DNA from 2 places in the Actinoplanes sp. NPDC049316 genome. Region 2 is predicted to be linked to the other one. Evidence: riboswitches for the same ligand, from Rfam matches in the RefSeq annotation. Region 2 holds a riboswitch; the other holds the start of a gene.
What was found. Region 2 has a riboswitch for ZMP and ZTP ahead of AB0K03_RS13085 (tetrahydrofolate dehydrogenase/cyclohydrolase catalytic domain-containing protein). Riboswitches for the same ligand answer to the same signal wherever they lie in the genome.

Region 1: linked by a shared signal. The riboswitch ahead of AB0K03_RS37540 (glycine hydroxymethyltransferase) and the one ahead of AB0K03_RS13085 (tetrahydrofolate dehydrogenase/cyclohydrolase catalytic domain-containing protein) in region 2 are both predicted to bind ZMP and ZTP.

Annotation. Positions count from the first base shown of each region.
Region 1 covers NZ_JBFAQM010000041.1:9,783-16,015, reverse strand. Annotated here, with positions in the region: gene AB0K03_RS37550 (TetR/AcrR family transcriptional regulator C-terminal domain-containing protein) at 1-422, opposite strand, end outside; gene AB0K03_RS37545 (NAD(P)-dependent alcohol dehydrogenase) at 529-1,548, shown strand; gene AB0K03_RS37540 (glycine hydroxymethyltransferase) at 1,650-3,074, opposite strand; ZMP/ZTP riboswitch at 3,094-3,186, opposite strand; gene AB0K03_RS37535 (hypothetical protein) at 3,264-3,446, shown strand; gene erm (ErmE/ErmH/ErmO/ErmR family 23S rRNA (adenine(2058)-N(6))-methyltransferase) at 3,772-4,542, shown strand; gene AB0K03_RS37525 (discoidin domain-containing protein) at 4,555-6,233, opposite strand, start outside.
Region 2 covers NZ_JBFAQM010000007.1:46,402-52,634, reverse strand. Annotated here, with positions in the region: gene AB0K03_RS13095 (Gfo/Idh/MocA family oxidoreductase) at 1-864, opposite strand, end outside; gene AB0K03_RS13090 (TIM barrel protein) at 861-1,502, opposite strand; ZMP/ZTP riboswitch at 1,643-1,726, shown strand; gene AB0K03_RS13085 (tetrahydrofolate dehydrogenase/cyclohydrolase catalytic domain-containing protein) at 1,742-2,626, shown strand; gene AB0K03_RS13080 (glycosyl hydrolase) at 2,616-3,725, opposite strand; gene AB0K03_RS13075 (polysaccharide deacetylase family protein) at 3,722-4,534, opposite strand; gene AB0K03_RS13070 (hypothetical protein) at 4,656-4,886, opposite strand; gene AB0K03_RS13065 (hypothetical protein) at 5,081-5,329, shown strand; gene AB0K03_RS13060 (hypothetical protein) at 5,396-6,046, shown strand; gene AB0K03_RS13055 (nucleoside/nucleotide kinase family protein) at 6,091-6,233, shown strand, end outside.

The DNA.
Region 1 (6,233 bases), on a different contig from region 2:
ATCACGTGGTGGGCGAGGTCGGCCGAGAAGCCGCCGGCCGTGAGCGTGCCGACCATCGAGTCCAGGTACGCGAGGACGCCCGGCGTCGCCGCGGTGCGTGACTCGATGGCGATCGGCGCCCAGGGGTGGCGCTGCAGCACCTGCCGCGCCGAGAGGATGCGCCGGCGGACGGCCTGCTTCCACCCGGCGCCGGCCGCGGGCGGGTCGATCTCGGCGACGACCGCGTCGATCATGCCCTCGAGCAGCTCCTCCTTGTTGGCCACGTGCTTGTAGAGGGCCATCGGCACGACGCCCAGCTCCTGGGCCAGGTTGCGCATGCTCAGCGACGCGATCCCCGCCTCGTCGGCCAGGGCGACGGCGGCGTGCAGCACGCGCTCCCGGCTCAGCGGTGCGCGCCGCAGGGTTTCGGTCTGCTCAGCCATGCCGTCCTCGGGTGTCACGGGGCAGGGGAAACGATATCCGGCTTGACGGGTGTACGCCGTACACCCCAGACTGGGTGTACGGCGTACACCACCAGGGGAGGTTGCGGTGAAGGCAATCGTTCAGGACAGGTACGGACCACCGGAGACGCTCACGCTCGCGGACGTCGACAGGCCGGTTCCCGGGCCCGGCGAGGTGCTGGTCCGGGTGGAGGCGGCGGCGCTCAACGCGTACGACTGGCACGTGATGCGGGGCGATCCGCGGATGGCACGGCTGGCCCTGGGCCGGTCACGCCCCAAGGCGCGGATCCGAGGCCGCGACTTCGCCGGCCGGGTCGAAGCCGTCGGGGCCGGGGGCGGCGCGGCCGGGGGCGGCGGGTTCCGGCCCGGCGATGCGGTGTTCGGCGACCTCGGGGATGACAACGGCGCGTTCGCCGAGTACGTACGGGTGCCCGAGGAGCTGGTCGCGCCGATGCCCGCGAATCTCACTCCGGAGCAGGCGGCGGCCCTGCCCCTGGCCGGCGTGACCGCCCTCATGGGACTGTGCGACGCGGGAGAGCTGCAGCCCGGTCAGCACGTGCTCGTCAACGGCGCCTCCGGCGGGGTCGGCACGCTGGCGGTGCAGCTCGCCAAGCTGCTCGGCGCGACCGTGACCGCCGTGTGCAGCACCCGCAACGCCGACCTGGTCCGTTCCCTCGGCGCCGACCACGTCGTCGACTACACGCGCGACGACTTCACCCGCCTCGGCCCCCGCCACGACCTCGTCCTCGACCTGGTCGGCAACCGCACGCTGCGGGCGTTGCGGCGGTCAGTGACGCCGACGGGCACCCTCGTCCTCTCCGGCGGCGGGGTCTACCGCGGCGGCAGCGTCATCGGCCCGGTCTGGCTGATCGCCCGCGGCCGGCTGCTGGCGCCGTTCCTCCGACGGCAGCGCATCGTCGTCCTCACGACGGCCCCCAGCCGCTCCCACCTGGACATGCTGCGCACCCACGCCGAGAAGGACGGCCTCGTCCCGGTGATCGACCGCAGCTTCGAGCTTCACGAAGTGCCCGAGGCCATTCGCTATCTCGAGACCGAGCACGCCCGCGCGAAGGTCGTGATCTCGATTCTCCCCACTCACGCAGAATGAAGGGGCCAGGGCCAGCGAATGCTGGGCCCCGGCCCCGGCCTCGACGGGAGTTGCGGTCTGCACCACCCACCGAGCTACGACATCAAGAAGTTGACTTTGATCTAGATCCCCAGGTCGACGCTCGGGTAGAGCGGGAAGGCGCCGAGCAGCTCCGTCGCCTGCTTGCTGATCCCGTCGGCAACCGCGGGGTCGAGGTCGAACTTCGCCTTCGACGCGCCGGCCTTGGTCTGCGACAGGACCGTGTGCATCAGCTCGGCGATCTGGTCCATCTCCGCCGTGCCGAGGCCGCGGGTGGTCAGCGCCGGCGTGCCGATGCGGATGCCGGAGGTGTACCAGGCGCCGTTCGGGTCCTGCGGGATCGCGTTGCGGTTGGTGACGATGCCGCTGTCCAGCAGGGCCTGCTCGGCCTGGCGGCCGGTGAGGCCGTACTTGTCGACGTCGACCAGCACGAGGTGGTTGTCGGTGCCGCCGCTGACCAGGGTCGCGCCGCGGCGCAGCAGACCCTCGGCGAGCGCCTGGCTGTTGTCGACGATGCGCTGGGCGTAGTCGGCGAACTCGGGGCGGCGGGCCTCCGCGAACGCGATCGCCTTGGCGGCCATGACGTGTGCGAGCGGGCCGCCGAGCACCATCGGGCAGCCGCGGTCGACCTGGTCGGCGAGCTCCGGCTGGCAGAACACCGCGCCGCCGCGAGGGCCGCGCAGGCTCTTGTGGGTCGTCGTCGTGACGATGTGCGCGTGCTCGATCGGGTTGAAGTCGCCGGTGAAGACCTTGCCCGCGACCAGGCCCGCGAAGTGCGCCATGTCGACCATGAAGGTCGCGCCGACCTCGTCGGCGATCTCCCGCATGATGCGGAAGTTCACCTTGCGGGGGTACGCCGAGTAGCCACCGACAATGATCAGCGGCTTGAACTCGCGCGCCGACTCGCGCAGGGCGGCGTAGTCGATCTGGCCGGTGGCCGGGTCGACGCCGTAGCTGCGCTGGTCGAACATCTTGCCGGAGATGTTGGGGCGGAAGCCGTGGGTGAGGTGGCCGCCCGCGTCCAGCGACATGCCGAGCATCCGCTGGTTGCCGAAGGCCTGCCGCAGCTCGGCCCACTCGGCGTCGGTGAGATCGTTGACGTTGCGCTTCTGCGCCTTGGCCAGCGCCGGCGCCTCCACCCGGTCGGCGAGCACCGCCCAGTACGCGACCAGGTTGGCGTCGATGCCGGAGTGCGGCTGGACGTACGCGTACGGCGCGCCGAACAGGGCCTTGGCGTGCTCGACGGCGACCTGCTCGACTGTGTCGACGTTCTGGCAGCCGGCGTAGAAGCGGCGGCCGATGGTGCCCTCGGCGTACTTGTCGGAGAGCCAGTTGCCCATGGCGAGCAGCACGGCGGGGGACGCGTAGTTCTCGGACGCGATCAGCTTGAGCGACTCGCGCTGGTCGTGCAGCTCCTTGGCGATGGCGTCGGCGATGCGGGGCTCGACGGCGCGCACGGCCTCCAGGGCGGCGCGAAACGCGGTCGACTCGGCGTTCAGCTCAGACATCGGACCTCCCTATCACAGGTGAAGAGGCCCAGGCGCACGGCAGGTCACCCCGGTGGGTGGGACCGCTCCCCGATGGTGGATCCATCCGAACGCGCCAGTCACGGCCCGGGGGAAGCATACCGGCGTACGGCCGTGCAATCACAACCGAGAAGCGGGACGAGGCGTTGCGGTGATCACTAGCCTGGCCCCGTGAACGGCGTCCAGATTCTCCTGGTCATCGGGGCCGGCATCGCGATCTCCGCGCTCGCCCACCGCCGCGGGATCCAGCCCGGCCGGGACGCCATCCAGGTGATCGCGCTGGTCGTCACGCTCGGCACGCTGCTGATCCAGGGCACCACGGTCCGCCGCGCGGTCGCCGGGAAAATGCGGTGAGCCGGCCGCCGTCCGGCGGTACGGTCGGCGCCATGCCAACGCCGCACGCCCTTCTCGCGCGGGCCACGACGTCTGTCGCGCGCGGGTCCCTGCACTCGTCCCGCCTGCGTGACCGGCGCCGCGCCCTGCGCCGCCGCTGAGCCGCACCCGAACCCGACCGCCGAGCTGAGCGCTGCCGCCAGGGCCCTTCGTGTCCTCTTCCCCACGGACGGGCCTCGCTGACGCCTGCCCGCGTCCGCCACCACGCCGGTGCCGGACCGCGGACCGGCCGCGCTGACGCCTGTCCGCGTTCGCCGCCCCACCGGCGGCAGACAGGACCTCGGTCATGGCGCAACACCGGCACGAACACGCCCGCGCGCGGCGGGCGTACGGACAGAATCTCCTCACCGATCCCCGCTCGCTTCGGCAGGTGGCCGCGGCCGCGGAGCTACGTCCCGGCGAGCTCGTGTACGAGGTGGGCGCCGGCCGCGGCCACCTCACCGCCGAGCTGGCCCGGCGTACGCGGCGCCTCGTCGCGTACGAGGTGGACCCCGAGATGGCTGCCGCACTCCTCGACCGGCCCGGGGTGACCGTACGGGCCGGGGACTTCCTGCGGGCGCTGCCCCCGGGCGAGCCGTTCGCCGTGGTGGGCAACATCCCGTACGCGCTCACCGCAGCGGTCGTCGAGTGGTGCCTGCACGCCCCGGCGCTGACGGCCGCCACCCTGGTCACCCAACTGGAGTACGCCCGCAAGCGCACCGGCGACTACGGCCGCTGGAGCCGGCTGACGATTCGCACCTGGCCGGCGTACGCCTGGGACCTCGCCGGACGGCTGCCGCGTACGGCGTTCCGCCCGGTCCCCCGCGTGGACGGCGGCATCCTCCGGTTGCGGCGCCGCCCGGTGCCGTTGGTGCCGGACCCGGCGGACTGGCAGCGCTTCGTGGACCTCGGGTTCACCGGGCTGGGCGGATCGCTGCAGGCCACCCTGACCGGCCGCTACGGCGTACGGCGTACCGCCGCCGCGTTCCGGGCGGTCCGGCTCGCACCCGACGTTCCGGTGGGCCGCGTGTGGCCGGAACAGTGGCTGACCCTCTACCGCCTGCTCAGCCGGTGCTGACGCGAGGACCGGTCAGTGGACGGCGAGCTCCACCAGCTCGGCGTCGCCCGGCTGCCAGCCGTCCACCACGACTGCCACGTAACGGGCCCGCGCGCCGAGGGCGCCGTACGTCAGACCGTCCAGCGACGCCTCGACGCGGTGCGGACGGCGGTTCCCCGGGCCCCAGCGCACGCCGACGTCCCGGATCGCGGTGACCGCGCCGAGGTCGACCACCATGCGGCCCGCCGCACCGGGCCGCCACGACGTCCGCGGGTCGCCGTCGACCGCGCGGTCCGGCGAGGTCATGCCCTCGGGCAGCGGCGAGGTCGGGAACGTCGTCCGGCCGCGGGCCAGATCGGCGGTCGGTGTCACGGGGGCGCCGGGCACCGTCACGCGGCGCGACTTGCCGGCGGCCAGGCGTACGACCGCGGACCAGGACCCGCACCGCAGCGTGATCCGCACCCGATGGTCCTGCGGGGCCGTCACCGTGACGTGGTGCGAGTCGTGGACCTCGTAGCGGGTGCCGGCCGGCGCCGCGCCCTCGACGGTGAAGCGGGGCGGCTCGACCCGGGCGGCGCCGCCGTCGAGGCTGACCTCCCACTCCAGCCCCTTACCGGTCGTGACCTGGGTGCCCCTATACAGCCGGGCCTGCGACGGTATGCGGACGGTCACGTCGCGGACCGGGTCGGGCGCGAGGTTGAAGACGCTCAGGTAGCCGTCGGCGTCGCTGACCGACAGCCCTTCGGCGGTGGGTAGCGCGCGGGCCGCGGCGGCGGCGAGGTCGCGGCGCCCGCCGGCGTACCCCTCGATCAGGGGCGCCGGCGCGCTGATGCCCGCCGCGGTCACAGTGATCTTCCTCTTGCCGCCGTGGGTGACGACGCCGGCGCGCCCGTCGATGCCGACCCACCGCTCGGCCGTGCGGGTCTCCGGCACGACCACGGCATCGGTCCAGGTGAGACCGTCGGTCGACGTCTGGATCGCGAACTTCTTGGCGTACGCGGTCTCCCAGTGGATCCGGACCCCGGCGACCCGCACCGCCAGACCGAGGTCCACGGCGAGCCAGCTGTCCGCCCGGCCACGCTCCTCCGCGGCCACCGTCCAGCGGGTCAGCGGGTTGCCGTCGGTGGTGTTGCGGGCCGGATACCAGACGTCCTCGGACGACGCGGTGGGCATCGCGCCCTGGGCCAGGTCGGCGCCGCGGACGTCGAGCACCTCGAAGGTGTAGATCGAGTAGCCGAACTTCGTCGCGGGCTCGCGGCCGAGCATCCGTACGTAGCGGGCTTTGCGCGGGCTGAACGTGATGTTGCCGGTCAGCTGGTCGGCGAGCTCGGCTCGACCGCCCTCGAAGGTGAACGTGCGGCTGCCGGTGAGCCCGGGCACGCCCGGCATCGCCATCGTGAACAGCGCGAGGCCGCCCTCCCCCGGCAAACCCGTGCTGGCGTACACGACCGTGCCGGTGGGCAGCGTGGTGAAGCCGGCGTAGCCGCCGTTGACCGCGAGGACGGTCGCGGTGGCGTCGACCCCGTCACGGTTCTTCCGGTACGCCTTCGTCCAGCGCCCGGTGGAGCCGGCACCGGCGGGCAGGAACGCCGGGACCCGGGTGTCGACCAGCCAGTTGTCATGGCCGGGCTGCCAGAGGAAGCCGACGAACTCGGGCTTGGTGACCGCCGCCGCGAACGCCGCCGGGGACTGCTGGACCGTGAGCCCGACGT
Region 2 (6,233 bases):
CTCCGGCTTCTGCGCCTCGAGCAGGTGCAGGGTCGTCACGCCGTCGAACCGGTTCGGGTCGGGCAGCACGGCGGTGCCCAGCGTACCGGTGACCTCCAGGCCGGTACGGGCCAGCGCGGAGTCGAACGTGGTCAGCAGCTGCGCCGAGCCACCGCCGGCGAATTCGACGAGCGCGGCGACCGTGGTGGCGACGTCGACCGCGAAGTCCGTGCCGGCGCGTGGACCCGAGCCGATGGTCCGCGTCCCGCGCGGCCGCCCGCCGGTCGCGGTGACCCGCTCGACCGGGCCGAGCAGGTGCACCAACGCGGTCAGGTAGTACGGGCCCATGTCGAGCAGGGGTCCTGCGCCCGCGCGGAACAGGAACTCCGGCGACGGGTGCCAGCTCTCCGGCCCCGGCGACTGGAACAGCGCGAGCGCGGTGCCCGGCCGCCCGATGCGGCCGTCGTCCAGCGCCCGGCGTGCGGTCTGCAGACCCGCGCCGAGCACGGTGTCGGGCGCGCTCGCGACGCGCAGGCCCTGCCGGGCGGCCCGGTCGAGCAGCGTACGGGCGGAGCCCCGGTCCAGGGCGAGCGGCTTCTCCGTCCACACGTGCTTGCCGGCGTCGAGCGCGGCGAGGCCCACGTCGACGTGCGCCGCCGGCACGGTCAGGTTCACCACGATCTCGACGCCGGGCTCGGCGAGCAGCTCGGCGGCCGTGCCGGAGCGGGGGACGCCGTGCTCGGCCGCCCGGTCCGCCGCCCGTCCGGTGTCGAGGTCGGCGACCATGAGCACCCGCACGTCGGGGAAAGCGGTGAGGTTGCGCAGGTACGTGTCGCTGATCGTGCCCGCGCCCACGATGCCGACGCCGACCGGCCCCGCGGTCACCGGCCCTGCCCCCGCACGTACGCCAGGCCGGCGGCGAGGCCGTCGAAGATGTCACCGGCGTACGCGTCGAACTCGATGACCCGCAGCGCGTGCGGCGCGGCGGCCAGCACCTCGGCCACGGGCACCCGGCCCTGCCCGGCGGGCACCTGGCCGCTGCCGTCGGTGGCCAGGGCGCCGTCCTTGACGTGGATGGCCCGTACCCGCTCGCCGAGCTTCCGCAGCAGCGTGGGTGCGTGCTCCCCGGCGGCCGTCGCCCAGTACGTGTCGACCTCCAGCACCAGCCCGGGGGCGAGCTGTTCGGCGAAGACCTCGAAGGCGCTGCGCCCGCCGACGCGCGCGGCCGGCTCCCACCAGTGGTTGTGGTAGCCGACGGTGATGCCGTACCCGGCTGCGACCTCGGCCGCCTCGTTGAGGGCCCGGGCGGTGGCGGCGACGCCGTCCGCGTCGTGCCAGCGCGCCGCGTCGACGTGGGGCTCGATGTTGGCGAGCAGGCCGGCCCGCAGCGCCTCGGCGTTCTCCACCACGCCGTACGGCTCCACCTGCGTGAACCCGATCTCGGCGAGGCGGCGCATCGTGCGTGCGGGGTCGGCGGCGAACGCGTCGCGCACCGAGTAGAGCTGGACGGAGACGGGGCTCATCGTGTCCTCCTGACGTCGACAGATGTCGATGGAAGCGCTACCGAAATTTCTACCACGTGGTCAAAATTCGATCCAGAGAGCGCTCTCCTTCGCCCCCGGGTGACACGGTCGCCCGCCCCGGAACGGGCACGGCATACTTGTCGGCGACACGCGACTGGCGGCATCGAGGATGGGGACCACCATCGGGGAGCACGTCGTGGGCGCCGTCCGCCTGGGTGCCCACACCAAGGGAGACGCGCATGTCCGACAGCCCGGAGACGCCGGCCCACGAGGCCCGGCTCCTGCCCGGAAAGCCCGTCGCCGACGCGGTCCTCGCCGACGTCGCGCAGCGCGTGGCGAAGCTCAAGGAAGCCGGCGTGCAGCCCGTGCTGGCGACGATCCTCGTCGGCGACGACGACGCCAGCGCCGGCTACATCCGCATCAAGCAGCGGCAGGCCGCCGAGCTGGGCTTCGTCTCGCCGCACGAGCACCTGCCCGCCACCGCCACCCAGGACGACCTGCACCGGGTCATCGACCGGCTGAACGCCGACCCGGCCGTGCACGCGCTGCTCATCCAGTACCCGCCGCCCGCGCACATCGACTACGACGCCGCGCTGATGACCGTCGACCCCGACAAGGACGTCGACGGCATGCACCCGCTCAACCTCGGCCGTCTCTCCGTCGGGCTGCCCGGCCCGCGCCCGTGCACGCCGGCGGGCATCGAGGCGCTGCTGGCGCACTACGAGATCCCGGTCGCCGGCCACGAGGTCGTCATCCTCGGCCGGGGCGCGACCATCGGCCGGCCCCTGGCGATGATGCTGTCGCAGAAGCGCCCGACCGCCAACGCCGCGGTCACGGTCGTGCACACCGGCGTGCCCGACTGGCAGCGCTACACCCGCCGCGCGGAGATCCTCGTGGCCGCCGCGGGCGTGCCCGGAATCATCCAGCCCGAGCACGTCAAGCCGGGCGCGACGGTGATCGGCGCCGGCGTGCGCTACGAGGGCCGCCGGCTGCTGCCCGACGTGGCGGAGGAGGTCGCGACGGTGGCCGGCGCGCTCACGCCACGGGTGGGCGGGGTCGGCCCGACGACCGTGGCGATGCTGTTCCGCAACGCCGTGGAGGCCGCGGAGAAGGCTAGCCGCTGAAGCGCGGGCTCTTGGCCATCGCCACGTACGCCGCGAGCGACTCCGGGCCCGTGTCGATGCGCCACTTCTCGGTGAACCCGGGGTGGGTGTCGGTGTCGAACCACACGACACCGCCCACCGCCGGGTGCGCCTCGACCCACTTCGCGAAGAGCGTGATCCAGTCGGCCTTCGTCCGGCCGCCGCGGTCCACCGCTCCCACCTCGCTGATCAGGATGGGTTTGCGGGCGGCGTACGAGCGGTAGATCGGTCCGAACAGGGTCTCGGGCGTCTCGTGGTGCAGGTTGTAGCCCGAGACGCCGACCCAGTCGACGTACTTGTCTCCCGGGTACAGCGCCGCGTAGGTGTTCCAGTCGGCGACCGGGGACGAGTTCCAGTTCGGGCCCCACACCCACGAGACGTTGGTCGCGCCCTCGTCGGCGAAGATGCCGCGGAGCCGCTTCCACGACGCGATGAAGCCGGCCGGGTCCTTGCCGTTGCGGGCGGCGCCCCAGCCGTACCAGTCGCCGTTCATCTCCCAGGCCCAGCGCAGCAGCAGCGGCCGGCCCTGCGCCTTGAGCCGCCGGGCGGCACGCGCGATGAGATCGTCGGCGGAGCCCGACGTGATGTCGGTGTAGCGGGTGCCGCGCCAGGAGACCATCGGGAACGCGTGCTCGGGCAGCCCGGCGATCGTGCGGGGCAGCAGGTCGCCCCAGTCGTAGAAGACGTGCACGATCCGCTCGTCGCGGCCGGTCTGCTGCCGGCGCAGCGCCTGCGCCTGCGCCGCGGTGCGGCCCGACAGATCCAGGTACGCCCCCAGCATCGCCTTGCCGCTGCGGAACGGCACCGTCCCCCCGCCCCTGGTCACGACGGTGGGCGGCGCGGCGGCCGACGGCTTGACCCCGGGACGCCCGGGCGAGGTCGTCGCCTCGGCGGGGGTGTCCTTGGTGCGTACCTGCTGCAGGCCGACCGTCGCCACGGGCACCGCCGCCGCGGCCGCCGCGATGCCGAGCAGATGCCGCCGGGTGATCCTGCGCCGCGGCGCGCGGTGGGCCGGGCTCGTCCGCGGGTCCCGGCCGGCGTCGGGGACGCCCTCGACCGGCGCGCGATGGGCCCGGCTCATGTCAGGTTCCGTCCGGCGGCGCGGGCGACCCGGCGCACCATCCGCCAGCCGGGCTGGGCGAGCTGCTTGAGGCGCGGCACGAGCGGCGACCCACCGCCGGCCACCAGCTCCACGAGCTGCTCACCGGTCACGTCCGGGGTCGGTTGCAGGCGCGGCACGGCGAAGCGGCGCTCGCCGGGGGTGTGCAGCCGCCGTCCGACCTCGGTCGCGTTGTCGTGCCCGGCCGCCAGTACCGCCGCTCGCACCTTGGCGCCGTTGTAGCCGTGCGGGTACGCGAAGCCGCGCACCCGCCGCCCGAGCCGCTGCTCGAGCTCGTCCTTGCTGCGGACGGTCTCCTCGCGCAGCTGCGCGGCGGGCAGCACGTCCAAGGGGTGGTGCACGAGGCTGTGGTTGCCGATCTCGATGCCGGCGTCGGCCACCTCGGCCAGCTCGTCCCAGGTGAGCAGCTTGCCGAAGTCCGGCGCCCAGCGGCCCAGCCAGTCCGCGTACCGGCCGAGGTGGCCGACGGAGGCGTACAGGGTGGCGCCGGCGCCGGCCTCGGCGAGCACCGGGACCGCCTCGGTGAGGAAGTCGCGGTAGCCGTCGTCGAAGGTGATCGCCACCAGCCGGTCGGTGCAGCCGTGCTCGAGCAGGTCGAGCGCCTCGGTCAGGCCGACGAGCCGGTAGCCGGCCGCGGTCAGCGCCTGCAGCTGCTCGGCGAGGCGCTTCGGCGGCACCGCGAGGTCGCGCAGCGGACCGGCGACCGCGGACACGGAGTGGTACATCAGCGCGGGCAGGCTCTGCCACGCCGGGGACGCCGCGACGGTCACTCCGATCCTCCCACTCGCCGGCTGGATATGACCCTTATCGGTCAGAGACCCGGCAAGCTTCGTGGTTCGCTGAACTCGTCCGGCCGGTGCGCGGCGCCACGTCTGCGCCGCTCAGGCCACGTTACGGGGCGCTTTCCGCACTGTCCAGCACGACTGCGGCGACGATCGCCGACATATCGGCGACGGTCATTCTCACGACACCTCCACGGGTGGCGAGGCCGCGGTCCGCCTCGTACGCGACGATGTCGGCGTGCTCCAGCTCGTCGGCGAGCACGGCCAGCCGCCGTTCGATGCGGGCGGCGAGGTTCTCGGCGAGGTCGTCGTACCGGGCTGCGGGGATCTGCACGGTCATGGGGTCACCTTTCGCCGTCGGCGGGGCGTCGGCACCGGAACGGGGCCACACGTCCACGCTAGGCGCTCGCCGTACCCGATGGGCGTTTTCTGGGTTTTTGCACTGAGACGGAGCCGCGGAGGCCTCCACCGAAAGTCATAGCCGCCGATCCGGCTGCGGAGGGAAGCGCGGGCACCCTGCGTGACGGCAGGGTGATGACCATGACATCAGACCGTGCGCGCCGCGTTGCCGAGGCCGCGTGTGAGGCCGCGCTCGTGCTCGGCCTGACCGCGCTGCCGACCGCGTGGCGCGCCCTCGACGGGCGCATCATCGTGATCCTCGCAGGCATGCTCGGGGCGCTGACCGCAGCGATCTACGCGTTGCACGCTGTGACGTTCGACTGCCTCCGGCTCACGGCACAGCGGCAAAAGGGCAGCTTTTCGTACACCCAGCGTAAGGAATGAACCGCCGAGGCCGCCCGCCCGTACCCGGGGATGCACCGCCCTCCGACACCCCCGGGAGTGACCAGGATGTTCCGACTCATCCAGCTCCAAGCGCAGCACGGCGTACCCCGCATCGGCGTGGACCCCGACGGCTACGGCAGCGAACGGGCCGCGCTTGCCCGTTACCGAGAGACACCGTCCATGTTCTTCGGCGTCGGCCGCTTCGACGAGTCGGGACGGCTCGCGGAGATCATCATGGACACCGTGTGCGGGCCGGCGGCCGGCTGCCCGCGCCCCGCCGTGGTCGTGCACGCCGAGACGTTCCAGCGGCTCTGCGACACGTGCTCGTTCGGGCTGGAGGTGCTCACCCTGCCGGCGCTCGCGGTGCGGCTGGGTGTGGCGGTACGGCTCGCGCCGGTGCTGGCCCCCTCGGGCCGCCACGCCGCCCCCGAGTCGACCCTGTCGACCGGCAACCGCATCGCCCGGGAGTTCGCCTCGCACATCGACGACCCGGTGTGGCGCATGGACCTGTGCGCGGAGCTCACCCGCAACCCCGGCGCGGTCAACGGCTTGCTGATCGGCGTCGGCGCGCTCAGCCACCGGGACGTGCTGGACCACTATCCGGCGCTGTGCGCGCTCGGCACCCAGCTCCCGGCGGCCATCCACGCCGACCTCGTCCGTGCCACCGCCCGGCCGCTCTCCCCCGCCGGCGTCGCGGGCCTGCGACTCGGACTGTGACCCGAGCCTTCCCCAGTGCGGCCGGGATCGGGTAAACCGGAACGGTGACTCTCGAATCCCCTGCCGGGACCGCGGCCGGCGGCCCGCTCACCTTCGACGCACTGGTCGAGCGGGCCCGCGGGCTGGTCCGGGACGGGCGCCGGGCGGTGCTGGGTATCGTCGGCGCGCCGGCCGCCGGCAAGACCAC